Regions from separate parts of the Streptomyces sp. NPDC014870 genome, predicted to be linked through region 3. Evidence: predicted binding sites of a transcription regulator. Region 3 holds the regulator's gene; each other region holds the start of a gene.
The links. Region 3 encodes HrcA, which represses chaperone genes, less so after heat shock. Its sites were predicted from a motif close to TTNGCACTCNGNNNNNCNGAGTGCNAA; they were not measured.
Positions count from the first base shown of each region.

Region 1 (5,917 bases), on a different contig from region 3:
GCACCTCGATCAGCCCGGCGAGGCCGAGCGCCTCGGCGTTGGCGCGGGCGGCCGCCGCCGTCAGGGGGTCGCGGTCCACGGCCAGGACCGAGATCCCGGCGCGGGCGAACGCGAGGGCGTCGCCGCCGATCCCGCCGCACAGGTCGGCCACGGAGCGCACCCCGAGCGCGTGGAGGCGCTCCGCGCGGTAGGTCCCGACGGTGGCCCGGGTCGACTGCTCGACGCCGTGCGGGGTGAAGTACATCCGGTACGCGTCCTCGGCGCCGAACTTCGCCACCGCCCGCTGCCGAAGCCGGGCCTGCCCGAGCGCGGCCGAGACCAGTGCGGCGGGGTGCTCGCGGCGCAGCCGGGAGGCGACGGCCAGTTCCTGGGCGGGGTCGTAGTCGCGCAGGGCGGCGAGCAGCGTCTGGCCCTCGGGGGCGAGCAGGGCGGTGAAGTCGGCGAGGTCGGTCACCCGTCCCATTGTGGGCCAGCCGGGGGATGGTGGGGGCCGGGTGGCGGTGTCGACGGCTGTGCGGGGCGTTCCGCTGACAGGATGCGGCGCCATGCAGCTAGTACGACAAGCCGAAGAAATGCGCTCGAAGCGGGCGGCGGCGCGCCTCCGCCGCTCGGTGGGCGCCGCCCTGGTCGTCGCCGCGCTCGGCTCCGCCTGCGCGGGCCCCTCCGGCGACGCGGGGTCCGCCCCGGAGGGCCGCAAGGGCCCCGCGCTCCCCGCCGCCGCCCAGCCACAGGCGGAGGGCGCGTCCGGAGCGCTCGCCGCGTACGTCGAGAAGGTCCGCCAGCGCCGTGTCGCGCGGGCCCTGGCCGCCAAGAAGTGGGGCCTGGACCGGCCGCCGCTGGAAGCCCCCGCCCCGCCGGCCGTGAAGCCGAAGATCACCACCCGCAAGGGCTTCGAGACGGACGGCGAAGGGCTGCCGCCGGTCTTCACCACGGTGCCGACGAAGGAGAAGGTCGTCTTCCTGACGATCGACGACGGCGCGGAGAAGGACCCCGAGCTGCTGCGGATGATGAGCGATCTGCAGATCCCGTACAGCGCCTTCCTGAGCGACTACCTCGTCAAGGAGGACTACGGCTACTTCAAGAAGATGCAGGACGCCGGGGTCGCCCTGCACAACCACACCCTCAACCACCGTTACCTGCCCGGGCTCTCGTACAGCGCGCAGAAGCGGGAGATCTGCGGGATGCAGGACGTCATCGAGAAGCGGTACGGGAAGCGGCCCCCGCTCTTCCGGCCGCCGTACGGCAACTACAACGAGGACACCCTGCGCGCCGCCGCGACGTGCGGGGTGAAGGCGGTCCCGCTGTGGGCCTCGGAGGCGTTCCCGGACCGGATGGAGTGGCGCGAGTGGGACCGGGACCTGCACCCCGGCGACATCGTGCTGACGCACTTCCGGGGCAAGGGGGACTGGAAGGGCACGATGCCCGACATGATCCGCCGGGTGATGAAGACGATCACGGCCAAGGGGTACGCGGTCGCGAAGCTCGAGGACTACGTGTGAGCCGCGCGCGCCGGCCGGTCATCGGCCTTGCCCTGGCCGGCGCGCTCCTGGGGATCTCGGGGTGCGCGTCGTCCGTGGACCCGATCGAGCGGCTGGGGCGGAAGGCGGCGGAACGGCTCGACACCGGCGCGGGGGAGCGGGCGGCGGGCGGGGCGCTCTCCGGGGCGGCGGCCCGCGTCCTGCACAGACTGACCCGGCTGGACGACGGGATCGGCGTCGGCAGGCGCGCCGACGACGGGCGCGCCGACGACGGGCGCGCCGACGGCCGGGCGGACCGGCCTTAAGAGCCCAGCGGCACCGCGGCGAGGAACTGGCCCCCGGCCGTCCAGACCCGGCCGCCGCGCAGAAGACGAGAACGGGGACCCAGTCCATCCTTCGTACGGAACCTCCGGGTCCGTCGGGCCGTTGCCCGTACCGAGACCGAATCGAACGCGACCGGCCACCGAATCGCCACGCGGCGCTGAATTGGCACTCCGCTTGACCGAGTGCTAATCGCGGTCATAGTCTCGGCTCTGGCACTCCCCACTGGAGAGTGCCAACACAGCGACGGGCAGGTCCGGCACCCGCGACGACGGATCCACCTGGTCGCCACCTCAGACAGTTAACCCCGTGAGATCTCCGAAGGGGGAGGTCGGATCGTGACGACCACCAGCTCCAAGGTTGCCATCAAGCCGCTCGAGGACCGCATCGTGGTCCAGCCGCTCGACGCCGAGCAGACCACGGCCTCTGGCCTGGTCATCCCGGACACCGCGAAGGAGAAGCCCCAGGAGGGCGCCGTCCTCGCCGTGGGTCCGGGCCGCTTCGAGAACGGCGAGCGCCTTCCGCTCGACGTCCAGGTCGGCGATGTCGTGCTGTACAGCAAGTACGGCGGCACCGAGGTGAAGTACAACGGCGAGGAGTTCCTCGTCCTCTCGGCTCGCGACGTGCTCGCGATCATCGAGAAGTAATTCACCGAAGTATCTGAGACAGATGCTTTGAGCTGCGCCCCTTGACCCCGCACTGGGCGTCCGGGGGCGCAGTTCGTTTACACACGATTTCCGAGAGGGCTGAATCGCTCCCATGGCGAAGATCCTGAAGTTCGACGAGGACGCCCGTCGCGCCCTTGAGCGCGGCGTCAACAAGCTTGCCGACACGGTGAAGGTGACGATCGGCCCCAAGGGCCGCAACGTCGTCATCGACAAGAAGTTCGGCGCCCCCACCATCACCAACGACGGTGTCACGATCGCCCGCGAGGTCGAGATCGAGGACCCGTACGAGAACCTCGGCGCCCAGCTGGTGAAGGAGGTGGCGACCAAGACCAACGACATCGCGGGTGACGGCACCACCACCGCCACCGTGCTCGCCCAGGCGCTCGTCCGCGAGGGTCTGCGCAACGTCGCCGCCGGCGCCTCCCCGGCCGCCCTGAAGAAGGGCATCGACGCCGCGGTCAAGGCCGTCTCCGACGAGCTGCTCGCGACCGCCCGTCCGATCGAGGACAAGTCCGACATCGCCGCCGTGGCCGCGCTCTCCGCGCAGGACCAGCAGGTCGGCGAGCTCATCGCCGAGGCGATGGACAAGGTCGGCAAGGACGGTGTCATCACCGTCGAGGAGTCCAACACCTTCGGCCTGGAGCTCGACTTCACCGAGGGCATGGCCTTCGACAAGGGCTACCTGTCCCCGTACATGGTGACCGACCAGGAGCGTATGGAGGCCGTCCTCGACGACCCGTACATCCTGATCCACCAGGGCAAGATCTCCTCGATCCAGGACCTGCTGCCGCTCCTGGAGAAGGTCATCCAGGCCGGCGCCTCCAAGCCGCTGCTGATCATCGCCGAGGACGTCGAGGGCGAGGCCCTGTCGACCCTGGTCGTCAACAAGATCCGTGGCACCTTCAACGCCGTGGCCGTCAAGGCCCCCGGCTTCGGTGACCGCCGCAAGGCGATGCTCGGCGACATGGCTACCCTCACCGGTGCCACCGTCATCGCCGAGGAGGTCGGCCTCAAGCTCGACCAGGCCGGTCTTGACGTGCTGGGCACCGCCCGCCGCGTGACCATCACCAAGGACGACACCACCATCGTCGACGGTGGCGGCAACTCCGAGGACGTCGCGGGCCGCGTCAACCAGATCAAGGCCGAGATCGAGTCCACCGACTCCGACTGGGACCGCGAGAAGCTCCAGGAGCGCCTCGCGAAGCTGGCCGGCGGCGTGTGCGTGATCAAGGTCGGCGCCGCCACCGAGGTGGAGCTGAAGGAGAAGAAGCACCGTCTGGAGGACGCCATCTCCGCGACCCGCGCCGCGGTCGAGGAGGGCATCGTCTCCGGTGGTGGCTCCGCTCTGGTTCACGCCGTCAAGGTCCTCGAGGGCAACCTCGACAAGACCGGCGACGAGGCCACGGGTGTCGCGGTCGTCCGTCGTGCCGCCGTCGAGCCGCTGCGCTGGATCGCCGAGAACGCCGGCCTCGAGGGCTACGTCATCACCTCGAAGGTGGCGGAGCTGGACAAGGGCAACGGCTTCAACGCCGCCACCGGCGAGTACGGCGACCTGGTCAAGGCCGGCGTCATCGACCCGGTGAAGGTGACGCGCTCCGCGCTGGAGAACGCCGCCTCGATCGCCTCCCTCCTGCTCACCACCGAGACCCTCGTGGTGGAGAAGAAGGAAGAGGAGCCGGCGGACGCGGGCCACGGCCACGGTCACTCGCACTGACGCACGCGCTGACTCGCGCGCTCACGGTTGATCGCCCGTAGCCGATCACCGAGGTCCGGTGTCCCCGAAGGGGCACCGGACCTCCGCGTTTCCCCGCGCCTCCGCGCTCCTTACGCCTCTACGCCTCCTCGCTCCCTACGCTTCCACCGCGCCGAGCTGCCCCATGAGTCCGAGCAGGTCGTACTGCCACCAGCCCTCGGTGATCTTGCCGTCCTGCCGGCACTGGTGGATGGTCGTCCCGGTCATGGAGACCTTCATGCCGGTGGGCTGGAGCCCCATGAAGTCGCCCGTGTGCGTGCCGATCCAGGTCCACCGCGTGCACACCCGGTCGCCCTCGGCGATCTGGTCGTTGATGGTGAAACCGAAGTCGAATCCGGCCCGCCACATCTCCACCTCGCGCCGGACCGCGTCCATCCCGATGACGTCCTGCTCGTTGGTCGGGTCGTGGTCGTGGTACCCCTCCGCCAGCACCTCGTCGAGGGGCGGCAGCTCCCCCTCGGTGGCCATGAGTTCGAAGAGGCGACGGGCGCTGGTCTTGTACAGCTGCTCGTCCCGGACGATGTCGAGGTCGGTGAACGTCGGCATCTCGTCACAGAGCGCGACCATCTCCCGGAAGATGCGATCCGTCTCCGGAAGCTGCGAGTTGGTCATCGCGACCTCGTAGGAGGGGAACTCCACGATCTCCACGAGGTGGGACGCGTCCGAGCGGTCCTTGCCGATGACGCTGTGCGTGGCCGTCCGCTTGCCCTTGGTCTGTTCGACCCACTTGTCCATGAGCCGGTTCAGATCGTCGAACCGACTGGTCTTGCAATCGATTATCTGTACGAAAGTCATGGTGCCTCCCGGACCGGGTGGACCCTTCCATCTTAGGTCCGGGGGGCTCGTCCGCACGGGGGCGGAGGCTCAGGCCGCCCCGCCCGGCATCCCGCCCGGCGCCCCGCACGAGGACCGCACGCGCAGCCGTGGCAGCAGGCTCAGGTGGCGCCGGGCGGGCTCCTCCGCCGGGTCCTCCGTGAGCCGCTCCACCAGCAACTCCGTTGCATGCCTGCCCACTTGGCGCTTCGGCGGGGCGACCGCGGTGAGCGGGGTGTCGGCGAGCGCGGCGACCTCGTCGTCGTAGGCGATCAGGGCCAGGTCCTCCGGCACCTTCACGCCGAGCTCCGCCAGGCGCCGCACGATCTCGATCGCGTCCACGTCGTTGTGGACCAGGGCCGCGCTCGCCCGGCCCGCGCTCACCGCCTCGTACAGGGCCCGGACCGCGCGCTCGAACGCCGCCGGGTCCTGGTCCGCCGGTACGGAGTCGATCACCGGGCCGGGCGCCGCGAGATCCAGCGTGGCCAGCGCCTCCGCGTAGCCGGCGCGCACCGCGAGCGCGGTCGGGCTGTCGCCGCGCGCCACGAGGAGCGGGGTGCCGTGGCCGAGGCCGAGGAGGTGCCGCAGGGCGAGCAGGACGCCGTGGCCGTGGTCGGAGACCACCCGGTCCAGGGCGTCGAGCGGCGAGCCGGGCTCGGCCCGGCGCTCCAGGAGCACGGCGGGCACGGGGAGTTCGGCCAGCCAGGTCCCGTACGAGGGCCGGTCCTCCGGTCCCCGCCAGCCGGGCGCGACGAGCACGCCCTGGGCGCCGGCCGCCAGCAGGCCCTCGGTGCGCGGGCGGTCCTCCTCGGGGCGGTAGTCCGAGATCCGCAGGATCAGCCGGGCCCCCGCCCGCGCGGCCGCCTCGTGCGCGCCCCGGATGA
Region 1 is NZ_JBIBWQ010000013.1:140,723-146,639, forward strand. Features, by position in the region: gene ACF09C_RS32585 (SAM-dependent methyltransferase) at 1-463, opposite strand, end outside; gene ACF09C_RS32590 (polysaccharide deacetylase family protein) at 573-1,499, shown strand; gene ACF09C_RS32595 (hypothetical protein) at 1,496-1,783, shown strand; gene groES (co-chaperone GroES) at 2,138-2,446, shown strand; gene groL (chaperonin GroEL) at 2,559-4,181, shown strand; gene ACF09C_RS32610 (ester cyclase) at 4,317-5,015, opposite strand; gene ACF09C_RS32615 (substrate-binding domain-containing protein) at 5,085-5,917, opposite strand, start outside.
Region 1: groES (co-chaperone GroES) is a predicted target of HrcA. The motif match lies at 1,965-1,991, and genes of this name have one in related genera.

Region 2 (5,917 bases), on a different contig from region 3:
GGATGACGGCCACGATCTCGCCGACCGTCGCCTCCTCGTTCAGTGCGGGCAGGACGACGCTGACCGTCGTCCCGTGCTTCGCCGCCAGGACGCGGTCGAGCGAACGGTCCGCCACGGACCAGGACCGCCGGCCCAGCCAGCGCTCCACTTCCTCCAGCACGTGATCTCCATCTCGCGGTTCGGACGGCAGGTTCAACCCTCCGGGCCTTCGGTTACAGTCTTGAACAACGCGGATGCCCGATGCATGTCGGGGTGCCGCCCGCGTCTCACAATCGAATACCGCTCATCCAGAGGGGCAGAGGGAAACGGCCCGTTGAAGCCCCGGCAACCCTCCAGTCGGTCACTCGTCCGCAAGCGTCGCCAGTCGTCGCCACTGCGCCCGCGAGGCTCCCGGCTAGGGAAGGTGCCAAATCCGTCTCATGGCGACGTTCGCCATGAGAAAGATGAGGAGAAAGGGCCTCGCCTCCATGGCTGTACAGACCGCTACCCCCGACACCGCTCAGAATGTCGACCTCGGTCCCGCTTCCGGCCTTTCCTGCCGGGAATGCGGTGAAGTCTTCGCACTCGGCCCGATCTTCGCCTGTGAGCTGTGTTTCGGCCCCCTCGAAGTCGCGTACGACCTCCCCGTCGGCGACCCCGAGGCGCTGCGCAAGCAGATCGAGGCCGGCCCCGCCAACATCTGGCGCTACGCCCCGCTGCTGCCCGTCCCCGCCGACGTCGCCGAGAAGCCGAACCTGAACCCGGGCTGGACCAAGCTCGTCCAGGCCGACAACCTCGCCGCCGAGCTGGGCGTCGAGCCCGGCAAGCTCTTCGTCAAGGACGACTCCGGCAACCCGACGCACTCCTTCAAGGACCGCGTCGTCGCCCAGGCCCTCGAGGCCGCCCGCGCCTTCGGCTTCACCACGCTCTCCTGCTCCTCCACCGGCAACCTGGCCGGCGCCGTCGGCGCCGCCGCCGCCCGCGCCGGCTTCCGCTCCTGCGTGTTCATCCCGCACGACCTGGAGCAGGGCAAGGTCGTCATGGCCGCCGTCTACGGCGGCGAGCTGGTCGGCATCGAGGGCAACTACGACGACGTCAACCGCTTCTGCTCCGAGCTCATCGGCGACCCGTTGGGCGAGGGCTGGGGCTTCGTCAACGTCAACCTGCGGCCGTACTACGGCGAGGGCTCCAAGACGCTCGCGTACGAGATCTGCGAGCAGCTCGGCTGGGTCATTCCGGACCAGCTCGTCATCCCGATCGCCTCCGGCTCGCAGCTCACCAAGATCGACAAGGGTCTCCAGGAGCTCATCAAGCTGGGCCTGGTCGAGGACAAGCCGTACAAGATCTTCGGCGCCCAGGCCGAGGGCTGCTCGCCGGTGTCCGCCGCCTTCAAGGCCGGTCACGACGTCGTACGGCCCCAGAAGCCGAACACCATCGCCAAGTCGCTGGCCATCGGCAACCCGGCCGACGGCCCGTACGTCCTCGACATCGCCCGCCGTACCGGCGGCGCCGTGGAGGACGTGAACGACGAGCAGGTCGTCGACGCGATCAAGATCCTGGCCAGGACCGAGGGCATCTTCGCCGAGACGGCGGGCGGCGTGACGGTCGGCGTGACGAAGAAGCTGGTCGAGGCCGGCCTCATCGACCCGACCCTCACCACGGTCGTACTCAACACGGGTGACGGCCTCAAGACCCTGGACGCGGTGGCCGACACCTCCCAGGCGACCGCCACCATCAAGCCGAGCCTGGACGCGTTCCGCGCCGCCGGCCTGGCCCACTGACCCCCACTCGTCCGTTCACGGAAGGCAGCAGCACATGAGCGTCAAGGTCCGTATCCCCACCATCCTCCGTACCTACACGGGCGGCCAGGCCGAGGTTCCGGCGGAGGGCGCGACCCTGTCCGAGGTCATCTCGGACCTGGAGAAGAACCACGCGGGCATCGCCGCGCGCGTCCTGGACGACCAGGGCAAGCTGCGCCGCTTCGTGAACGTCTACGTGAACGACGACGACGTGCGCTTCGAGCAGGGCCTGGAGACGGCGACGCCGGACGGCGCGGGCGTCTCGATCATCCCGGCGGTCGCCGGCGGCTGCTGATCGCCGACCACCGACCGCCGTGGAGTTACCCGGCGTAACCGAATTGCCCCCTCCGCGAGAGAAGCGGAGGGGGCAATTCTGCATGGTTGAGCGCGGTAGAGTTGGGGAAGTCCCCCCGGTTCCACCCCGCTGCTCCGTGCCAGACGCATATGAGAATGCGTCCCCACGTGACAAGAAGCAGTCAAAGTGTGCGCGCGATCTGTACCTTCTGCGTGCTTTGCCGGGCCCGACTTGCCCCGGAATTCAATAAATCCTCCGGAATTCTCCTTTACGGCGTGCCCAGAATTCTCGCCCGATTGACCTGTTGCAGAGGGCAGTTGGGCAGATACATTCAGCCGCGGTCGACGCGTTCCGGCGCAGGGTCTGACCCGGGTCCGTGAAGTGCGGCCCCGCGCAAGGGCCAGTAATAGGGGAGTTAGGCATGGCTCAGGGCACCGTCAAGTGGTTCAACGCGGAGAAGGGCTACGGCTTCATCGCGGTCGACGGTGGTGCGGATGTATTCGTCCACTACAGCGCGATCCAGATGGACGGTTACCGCACCCTTGAAGAGGGTCAGCGGGTCGAGTTCGAGATCTCGCAGGGCCAGAAGGGTCCGCAGGCGGACATGGTCAAGCTCGCCGTCTGAGCACGGCGCGATCGGCCACCACGTACGCACTCACGCGTTGGCGCGCTTTCGCAGGCGATCTCACGCGATCTCACGCCGAGGGGTCCGCATCCTGACCGGGATGCGGACCCCTCGTGCGTGCCCGGCGCGCGTCGGGGGCGGACGCCGCCCGGTCCGGGCCAAGGGGCGCCGCCCGGTCCGGGCCAAGGGGCGCCGCCCGGTCCGCGTCAGGACCGTCGCCCGATCTATGGGAGTCGCTTGCCCCCGCCCGTCACCCGACCGCCACCCCACATCGACGTCCCTACGGGACGGCCTTGCACTCTCCTGGGGCGAGTGCTAATCATTGGCGTTAGCACTCTGAAGGTGAGAGTGCTTACGAGGATCGGGCAGGCGAGGTCCGCGGCCAGGTGGGGCAAGGAACCACCGGGCACGCAGGCCGTCCGTCGCGGGCGTCGGCGCGGTCCTGGAGCGTTATCCACCCCATGTCCGGGAGGACCACTTCACATGGCCAAGATCATCGCGTTCGACGAGGAGGCACGGCGCGGTCTCGAGCGCGGGATGAACCAGCTCGCCGACGCCGTCAAGGTCACCCTTGGCCCCAAGGGCCGGAACGTCGTCCTCGAGAAGAAGTGGGGCGCCCCCACGATCACCAACGATGGTGTCTCCATCGCCAAGGAGATCGAGCTCGAGGACCCGTACGAGAAGATCGGCGCCGAGCTGGTCAAGGAAGTCGCCAAGAAGACGGACGACGTCGCCGGTGACGGTACGACCACCGCGACCGTCCTCGCCCAGGCGCTCGTCCGCGAGGGCCTGCGCAACGTGGCGGCCGGCGCCAACCCGATGGCCCTCAAGCGCGGCATCGAGAAGGCCGTCGAGGCCGTCTCCGGCGCCCTGCTCGAGCAGGCGAAGGATGTCGAGACCAAGGAGCAGATCGCTTCCACGGCCTCCATCTCCGCCGCCGACACCCAGATCGGCGAGCTCATCGCCGAGGCGATGGACAAGGTCGGCAAGGAAGGCGTCATCACCGTCGAGGAGTCCCAGACCTTCGGTCTGGAGCTGGAGCTCACCGAGGGTATGCGCTTCGACAAGGGCTACATCTCGGCGTACTTCGCCACCGACATGGAGCGTATGGAGGCGTCCCTGGACGACCCGTACCTCCTGATCGTCAACTCCAAGATCTCCTCGGTCAAGGACCTGCTCCCGCTCCTGGAGAAGGTCATGCAGTCGGGCAAGCCGCTGCTGATCATCGCCGAGGACGTCGAGGGCGAGGCCCTGTCGACCCTGGTCGTCAACAAGATCCGCGGCACCTTCAAGTCCGTCGCGGTCAAGGCCCCGGGCTTCGGTGACCGTCGCAAGGCCATGCTGAACGACATCGCCATCCTCACGGGCGGCACGGTCATCTCCGAGGAGGTCGGCCTCAAGCTCGAGAACGCGGGCCTGGACCTGCTCGGCCGCGCCCGCAAGGTCGTCATCACCAAGGACGAGACCACGATCGTCGACGGTGCCGGTGACAGCGACCAGGTCGCCGGTCGCGTCAACCAGATCCGCGCCGAGATCGAGAACTCCGACTCGGACTACGACCGCGAGAAGCTGCAGGAGCGCCTGGCGAAGCTCGCCGGTGGCGTGGCGGTCATCAAGGCCGGTGCCGCGACCGAGGTCGAGCTCAAGGAGCGCAAGCACCGCATCGAGGACGCCGTTCGCAACGCGAAGGCGGCCGTCGAGGAGGGCATCGTCGCCGGTGGTGGCGTGGCCCTGCTCCAGGCCTCCAACGTCTTCGAGAAGCTCGAGGCGGACCTGTCCGGCGACGAGGCCACCGGTGCCGCGATCGTGAAGCTGGCCCTCGAGGCCCCGCTGAAGCAGATCGCCGTCAACGCCGGCCTCGAGGGCGGCGTCGTGGCGGAGAAGGTCCGCAACCTGCCCGTCGGCCACGGCCTGAACGCCGCGACCAACGAGTACGTGGACCTCATCGCCGAGGGCATCATCGACCCGGCGAAGGTGACGCGTTCCGCGCTGCAGAACGCGGCCTCCATCGCCGCGCTCTTCCTGACCACCGAGGCCGTCATCGCCGACAAGCCGGAGAAGGCCTCCGCGGCCGCTCCGGGCGGCATGCCGGGCGGTGACATGGACTTCTGAGCCCCGGCTCAGTAGCTCCTCGCTGTACAGCTGTACGCGACCGAGGGCGGCACTCCCTGCTGGGGGTGCCGCCCTCGGGCGTTCGGGGTGATGCTGGTGGGGGAGGGGCGGCACGGCCACGGGCCAGGGAAGGCGGGAGCGAGCCATGATCACGCTGCTGACGACACCGACCGACCGCGAGCTGGTCATCACCCGCACCTTCGACGTCCCGCCCGCCCGCGTCTGGGAGGCCTGGACCAGGCCCGAGCACGTCCGCCAGTGGTACGGCGTGGCCGCGATGCCCACGACCCTCTGCGAGATCGACCTCAGGCCCGGCGGCGCGTGGCGCTGGGGCCAGAAGGCGCCCGACGGGCGCGAGATCGTCTTCTCCGGCACGTACGAGGAGATCCTGCCGAACGAGCGCCTCGTCTACACCGAGGTCTTCGAGCTCATGCCGGGCCCGCCGGTCCACGTCACCCTCACCTTCGACGACACCCCCGACGGCGGCACGGCGCTCACGAGCATGTCGATCTGGCCGTCGACGGAGATCCGTGACCAGGCCCTCGCGACGGGCATGGAGGCCGGGGTCAAGGAGGAGTACGACCGGCTCGCGGTGTACCTGGAGATGATGTGAGCCTCGACGTGCCGCGGCTCACCGCGGGACCGTACGAGCTGCGGGCCTGGGAGCGGGCGGACCTGCCGCTCGTCGAGGAGGCGTCGGCCGACCCGTACATCCCGCTGACGACCACGGTCCCGCCGGTGTACTCGGAGGGCGAGGGCGAGGCGTTCGTCCGCCGGCAGTGGAGCCGCGCCGAGACGGGCGCGGGCTACTCCTTCGTGGTCGTCCGCCGCCGTGACGTCCGCCCGGCGGGCATGATCGGCCTCTGGCTCCGCGACCTCCCGGAGGGCCGGGCGACCCTCGGCTACTGGATCGTCCCCTCCTGCCGGGGCGAGGGCGCGGCCACGGCCGCGCTGACGGCGGTGAGCGCCTGGGCGCTCGGTGAACTGGGCATCCCCCGGCTGCAGTTGCTGGTCGAACCCTGGAACGATGCCTCGGCGAAGACGGCCGAGCGGGCCGGGTTCGTACGGGAGGGCCTGCTGCGGTCCTGGCAGGAAGTGGGCGGCGAG
Region 2 is NZ_JBIBWQ010000009.1:268,206-274,122, reverse strand. Features, by position in the region: gene ACF09C_RS26020 (glucosyl-3-phosphoglycerate synthase) at 1-160, opposite strand, end outside; SAM riboswitch class I at 281-450, shown strand; gene thrC (threonine synthase) at 468-1,760, shown strand; gene ACF09C_RS26010 (MoaD/ThiS family protein) at 1,795-2,073, shown strand; gene ACF09C_RS26005 (cold-shock protein) at 2,495-2,698, shown strand; gene groL (chaperonin GroEL) at 3,182-4,810, shown strand; gene ACF09C_RS25995 (SRPBCC family protein) at 4,956-5,423, shown strand; gene ACF09C_RS25990 (GNAT family N-acetyltransferase) at 5,420-5,917, shown strand, end outside.
Region 2: groL (chaperonin GroEL) is a predicted target of HrcA. The motif match lies at 2,991-3,017, and genes of this name have one in related genera.

Region 3 (5,917 bases):
TTATCCGTCAAGGTTTGTCCACAGGTCAGGCGGGTCACCTCGGGCGGTACGGGACAATGGGCTCATGCCTTCCGTACTTCCCGATGGTGAGCCCATGCCCGAGGACGGGGCGCTGCCCGCGCACGCCCTGGAAGGGGCCGGGGAGCGGCCGCTCGGGTTCTATCTGCACGTGCCGTACTGCGCCACGCGGTGCGGCTACTGCGACTTCAACACGTACACCGCGAGCGAGCTGCGCGGTGCCGGCGGCGTGCTCGCCTCCCGGGACAACTACGCGGGGCAGGTCGTCGAGGAGATACGCCTCGCCCGCAAGGTGCTCGGCGACGACCCGCGCCCGGTGCGGACGGTCTTCGTCGGCGGCGGTACGCCGACGCTGCTCGCCGCCGGTGATCTCGTACGGATGCTGGGTGCGATCCGGGACGAGTTCGGGCTCGCGGACGACGCCGAGGTGACGACGGAGGCGAACCCGGAGTCGGTGGACCAGGCGTATCTCGAGGAGCTGCGGGCCGGGGGCTTCAACCGGGTGTCCTTCGGGATGCAGAGCGCCCGGCAGCACGTCCTGAAGGTCCTCGACCGCACGCACACCCCGGGCCGGCCCGAGGCGTGCGTCGCCGAGGCGCGGGCGGCGGGCTTCGACCATGTGAACCTGGACCTGATCTACGGGACGCCGGGGGAGTCCGACGACGACTGGCGGGCGTCCCTCGAGGCGGCGATCGGGGCCGGCCCCGACCATGTCAGCGCCTACGCGCTGATCGTCGAGGAGGGGACGCAGCTGGCCCGGCGGATCCGCCGCGGCGAGGTGCCGATGACGGACGACGACGTGCACGCGGACCGGTATCTGATCGCCGACTCCGTCTTCGCCGAGGCCGGCTTCGACTGGTACGAGGTGTCGAACTGGGCCACCTCCGACGCCGGGCGGTGCCTGCACAATGAGCTGTACTGGCGCGGCGCCGACTGGTGGGGAGCCGGTCCGGGGGCGCACTCGCACATGGGCGGCGTGCGGTGGTGGAACGTGAAGCATCCGGGGGCGTACGCGCAGGCGCTGTCCGCCGGCAGGTCGCCGGGTGCCGGGCGTGAGGTCCTCTCGGCCGAGGACCGGCGCGTCGAGCGGGTGCTTCTGGAGCTGCGGCTCCGGGAGGGGTGCCCGCTGGACCTTCTGCGCCCGGACGGGCTCGCCGCGTCCCGCAAGGCCCTTGCGGACGGCCTCCTCGACGAGGAGTCGTACGGCGAGGGGCGCGCGGTCCTGACCCTCCGGGGACGGCTGCTGGCGGACGCGGTGGTCAGGGACCTGGTGGACTAGGGCGTGGCGCCCTTGGACCAGGACGTGGCGCCCTTGGACTGAGGCGGGGCGCCCTCGGGCCAGGGCGTGGCGCCCCGATCCGGCCTGATCGGCCGGACCGGCCCCGCTACGGCGCCGTGACGAAGTCGATCAGTTCCTCCACCCTGCCCAGCAGGGACGGCTCCAGGTCCTTGTAGCTGTGGACCCTCGACAGGATGTGCTGCCAGGCCGCGCCCGTGTTCGGCGGCCAGCCCAGGGCCTCGCAGACGCCCGTCTTCCAGTCCTGGCCGCGCGGGACCGTCGGCCAGGCGGGGATGGAGAGCGAGGCCGGCTTCACGGCCTCCCAGACGTCGATGTACGGGTGCCCGACGACCAGGACGTCCGGCGACGAGATCTGCGCCGCGATGCGGGACTCCTTCGAACCGGGGACCAGGTGGTCGACGAGGATGCCCAGGCGCGCGTCCGCCGCCGGGGCGAAGTCGGCCACGATCGCCGGGAGGTCGTCGATGCCCTCCAGGTACTCCACCACCACGCCCTCGATACGGAGGTCGTCGCCCCAGACCCGCTCGACCAGCTCGGCGTCGTGCCGGCCCTCCACGTAGATCCGGCCCGCCCGCGCCACCCGCGCCCGCGCGCCCGGGACCGCGATCGAGCCGGAGGCCGTGCGTGTCGGCCGTGCCTGGCCGGACGCCGGGCGCACCAGCGTCACCGGCCTGCCCTCCAGGAGGAAGCCCCTCGGCTCCATCGGGAACACCCGGTGCTTGCCGAAGCGGTCCTCCAGGGTCACCGTGCCCGCCTCGCAGCGGATCACCGCCCCGCAGAAGCCCGTCGAGACCTCCTCCACCACGAGGTCCACCTCCGCCGGCACCTCCGGCACCGGGGCGGATCGCTTCCACGGGGGCGTCAGGTCGGGGTCGTAGCTGCGCATTCGCGTGACGTTATGCGACGGCGAAGCGCCGTGCCAGTTCCTCGCGTTGGCGTCGCACGAACGCGGCGTCCACCACCGCCCCGTGGCCCGGTACGTACACCGCGTCCGCGCCGCCCAGGGCCAGCAGCCGGTCCAGGGCGTCCGGCCAGCGGGACGGGATCGCGTCCGGGCCCGCCTGCGGCTCCCCCGACTCCTCCACCAGGTCCCCGCAGAAGACGACCTCCCGCGCACCGGGGACGAAGAGCGCCAGGTCGTGCGCCGTGTGGCCCGGGCCCACGTTCGCGAGCAGCACCTGCCGGCCGCCCAGGTCCAGCGTCCACTCGCCTGAGACCACGTGCTGCGGCGCCACCAGCACGTCCACCGCCTCCGCCGCCGCGAACGAATCCACCCCGTGCCGTACCGCGTCCGCCATCAGCTCGCTCGCCTCCCGGCGCAGCAGCGCGTCCACGCCGACCGCGCCGAACACCTCCGCCCCCGCGAAGGCCGCCGTGCCCAGTACATGATCGAAGTGGGGGTGGCTCAGTGCGATGTGTGTCACTCTTCGGCCGCCGGTCAGCGACTCCACCTGGGCCCGCAGCGCCGTTCCCTCGCGGAGGGTCGAGCCCGTGTCGTACAGCAATACCGCGTGTTCCCCCACCACCAGGCCCACCGTGGCGTCCCAGCCGGGCAGTCTGCGCCGCCCCACGCCGTCCGCGAGCCGCTCCCAGCCGAAGTCTTCCCAAGCGACATCCATACCGCGACGCTATCCGCAAGGACGCGGCCTCCGACGCAACCTCCGACGCGGCCTCCTTGCCAGGAGCGATGCCCGCCGCCGTACACTGGCCGGGGGATTCCTGGCACTCGGACAGGGCGAGTGCCAAATGCGGAGCAACCGATACGACCGAACGACAGCTGGAGGTGGGCGCGATGCTCAGCGAACGCAGACTCGAGGTGCTGCGCGCCATCGTCCAGGACTATGTCGGGACGGAGGAGCCGGTCGGCTCCAAGGCGCTCACGGAGCGCCACAAGCTCGGCGTCTCGCCCGCCACCGTGCGCAACGACATGGCGGTCCTGGAGGACGAGGGCTACATCGCCCAGCCCCACACCAGCGCCGGACGCATCCCGACCGACAAGGGCTACCGCCTCTTCGTCGACCGGCTCGCCGGCGTCAAGCCGCTGTCGACGCCCGAGCGGCGCGCGATCCACAACTTCCTCGACGGAGCCGTCGACCTCGACGACGTCGTCGGGCGCACGGTCCGGCTGCTCGCGCAGCTGACCCGTCAGGTCGCCGTCGTGCAGTACCCGTCGCTGACCCGTTCGACGGTCCGGCACGTGGAGCTGCTCTCGCTGGCGCCCGCCCGGCTGATGCTCGTGCTCATCACGGACACCGGCCGCGTCGAGCAGCGCGTCATCGACTGCCCCGCGCCGTTCGGCGAGACCTCGCTCGCCGATCTGCGGGCGCGGCTGAACAGCCGGGTCGTCGGCCGCCGTTTCGCGGACGTGCCGCAGCTGGTGCAGGATCTCCCGGAGTCCTTCGAGGAGATGGAGGACCGCGGGACGGTCTCGACCGTGCTCGCGACCCTGCTCGAAACCCTGGTGGAGGAGCACGAGGAGCGGCTGATGATCGGCGGTACCGCCAATCTCACCCGCTTCGGCCATGACTTCCCCCTCACGATCCGGCCTGTGCTCGAAGCGCTGGAGGAGCAGGTCGTGCTCCTCAAGCTGCTCGGCGAGGCCAAGGACTCGGGCATGACCGTACGGATCGGGCACGAGAACGCCCATGAGGGCCTCACCTCCACGTCCGTCGTCGCGGTCGGCTACGGTTCGGGCGACGAGGCAGTCGCCAAACTCGGCGTGGTCGGACCGACCCGCATGGACTACCCCGGAACGATGGGAGCGGTACGCGCAGTGGCACGTTACGTCGGACAGATCCTGGCGGAGTCGTAAGTGGCCACGGACTACTACGCCGTACTCGGCGTACGCCGCGACGCGTCCCAGGACGAGATCAAGAAGGCATTCCGGCGGCTCGCCCGCGAGCTGCACCCGGATGTGAATCCCGATCCGAAGACGCAGGAGCGGTTCAAGGAGATCAACGCCGCGTACGAGGTGTTGTCGGACCCGCAGAAGAAGCAGGTCTACGACCTCGGCGGCGACCCGCTGTCCGCGTCCGGTGGCGCCGGTGGCGCCGGCGGCTTCGGCCAGGGCGGCTTCGGGAACTTCTCGGACATCATGGACGCGTTCTTCGGTACGGCGTCGCAGCGCGGACCGCGCTCGCGCACCCGGCGCGGCCAGGACGCGATGATCCGTCTGGAGATCGACCTCAACGAGGCCGCCTTCGGCACGACGAAGGACATCCAGGTCGACACGGCCGTCGTCTGTACGACGTGTTCGGGCGAGGGCGCCGCGCCCGGCACCTCCGCGCAGACCTGTGACATGTGCCGCGGCCGCGGTGAGGTCTCGCAGGTCACCCGGTCCTTCCTGGGCCAGGTCATGACCTCCCGCCCGTGCCCCCAGTGCCAGGGCTTCGGCACCGTCGTCCCGACCCCGTGCCCCGAGTGCGCGGGCGACGGCCGGGTCCGGTCCCGCCGTACGCTCACGGTCAAGATCCCGGCCGGTGTCGACAACGGCACCCGCATCCAGCTCGCCGGCGAGGGCGAGGTCGGCCCGGGCGGCGGCCCGGCGGGCGACCTGTACGTGGAGATCCACGAGGTCCCGCACGAGGTCTTCCAGCGCCGCGGCGACGACCTGCACTGCACGGTGACCATCCCGATGACGGCGGGCGCGCTCGGCACGAAGGTGCCGCTGCAGACGCTCGACGGGCTCGAAGAGGTCGACATCCGCCCGGGCACTCAGTCCGGTCAGTCCATCCCGCTGCACGGGCGTGGCATCACGCACCTGCGGGGCGGCGGACGCGGCGACCTGATCGTCCACGTCGAGGTGACGACCCCGTCGAAGCTCGACCCCGAGCAGGAGCGGCTGCTGCGCGAACTCGCGAAGCTGCGCGGCGAGGAGCGGCCGACGGGTCAGTTCCAGCCCGGACAGCAGGGGCTGTTCTCGCGGTTGAAGGACGCGTTCAACGGGCGCTGAGCCCGCGTTGTGCCTGGAAGGGCGGCATCCGCTTCGCGCGGGTGCCGCCCTTGCCGTATGACACGATGCCTGCATGTCCACCGCGCTGAACGATCTCTCCCGGTACCCGATCGTGCAGGCCCCCATGGCGGGCGGCGCGTCCGGTCCGCAGCTCGTCGGGGCGGTGTGCGAGGCCGGGGGGCTCGGGTTCCTCGCCGGGGGGTACAAGACCGCCGGCGGGCTCTACCAGGAGATCAAGCAGGTGCGCGGGCTGACCGGGCAGCCCTTCGGGGTCAACCTCTTCATGCCGCCGGGCGGACAGCACGCCGATTCCGCCGCCGTCGACGTCTACCGGCACCAGCTCACCGGCGAGGCCACCTGGTACGAGACGTCCCTCGGTGATCCGGACAGCGGGCGCGACGACGCGTACGACGCCAAGTTGGCGATCCTGCTCGACGACCCCGTCCCCGTCGTCTCCTTCACCTTCGGCTGCCCCGACCGCCGCACCTTCGACGCCTTCGCCCGCGCCGGTACGTTCACCGTCGTCACCGTCACCTCCGCCGAAGAGGCCCAGGCCGCCCAGTGGGCCGGGGCCGACGCCGTCTGCGTGCAGGGCGTCGAGGCCGGCGGCCACCAGGGCACGCACCGCGACGACCCGGACGCCGCGC
Region 3 is NZ_JBIBWQ010000006.1:8,024-13,940, reverse strand. Features, by position in the region: gene hemW (radical SAM family heme chaperone HemW) at 65-1,297, shown strand; gene ACF09C_RS18080 (DUF3097 domain-containing protein) at 1,404-2,204, opposite strand; gene ACF09C_RS18075 (MBL fold metallo-hydrolase) at 2,215-2,937, opposite strand; gene hrcA (heat-inducible transcriptional repressor HrcA) at 3,111-4,130, shown strand; gene dnaJ (molecular chaperone DnaJ) at 4,131-5,270, shown strand; gene ACF09C_RS18060 (nitronate monooxygenase) at 5,344-5,917, shown strand, end outside.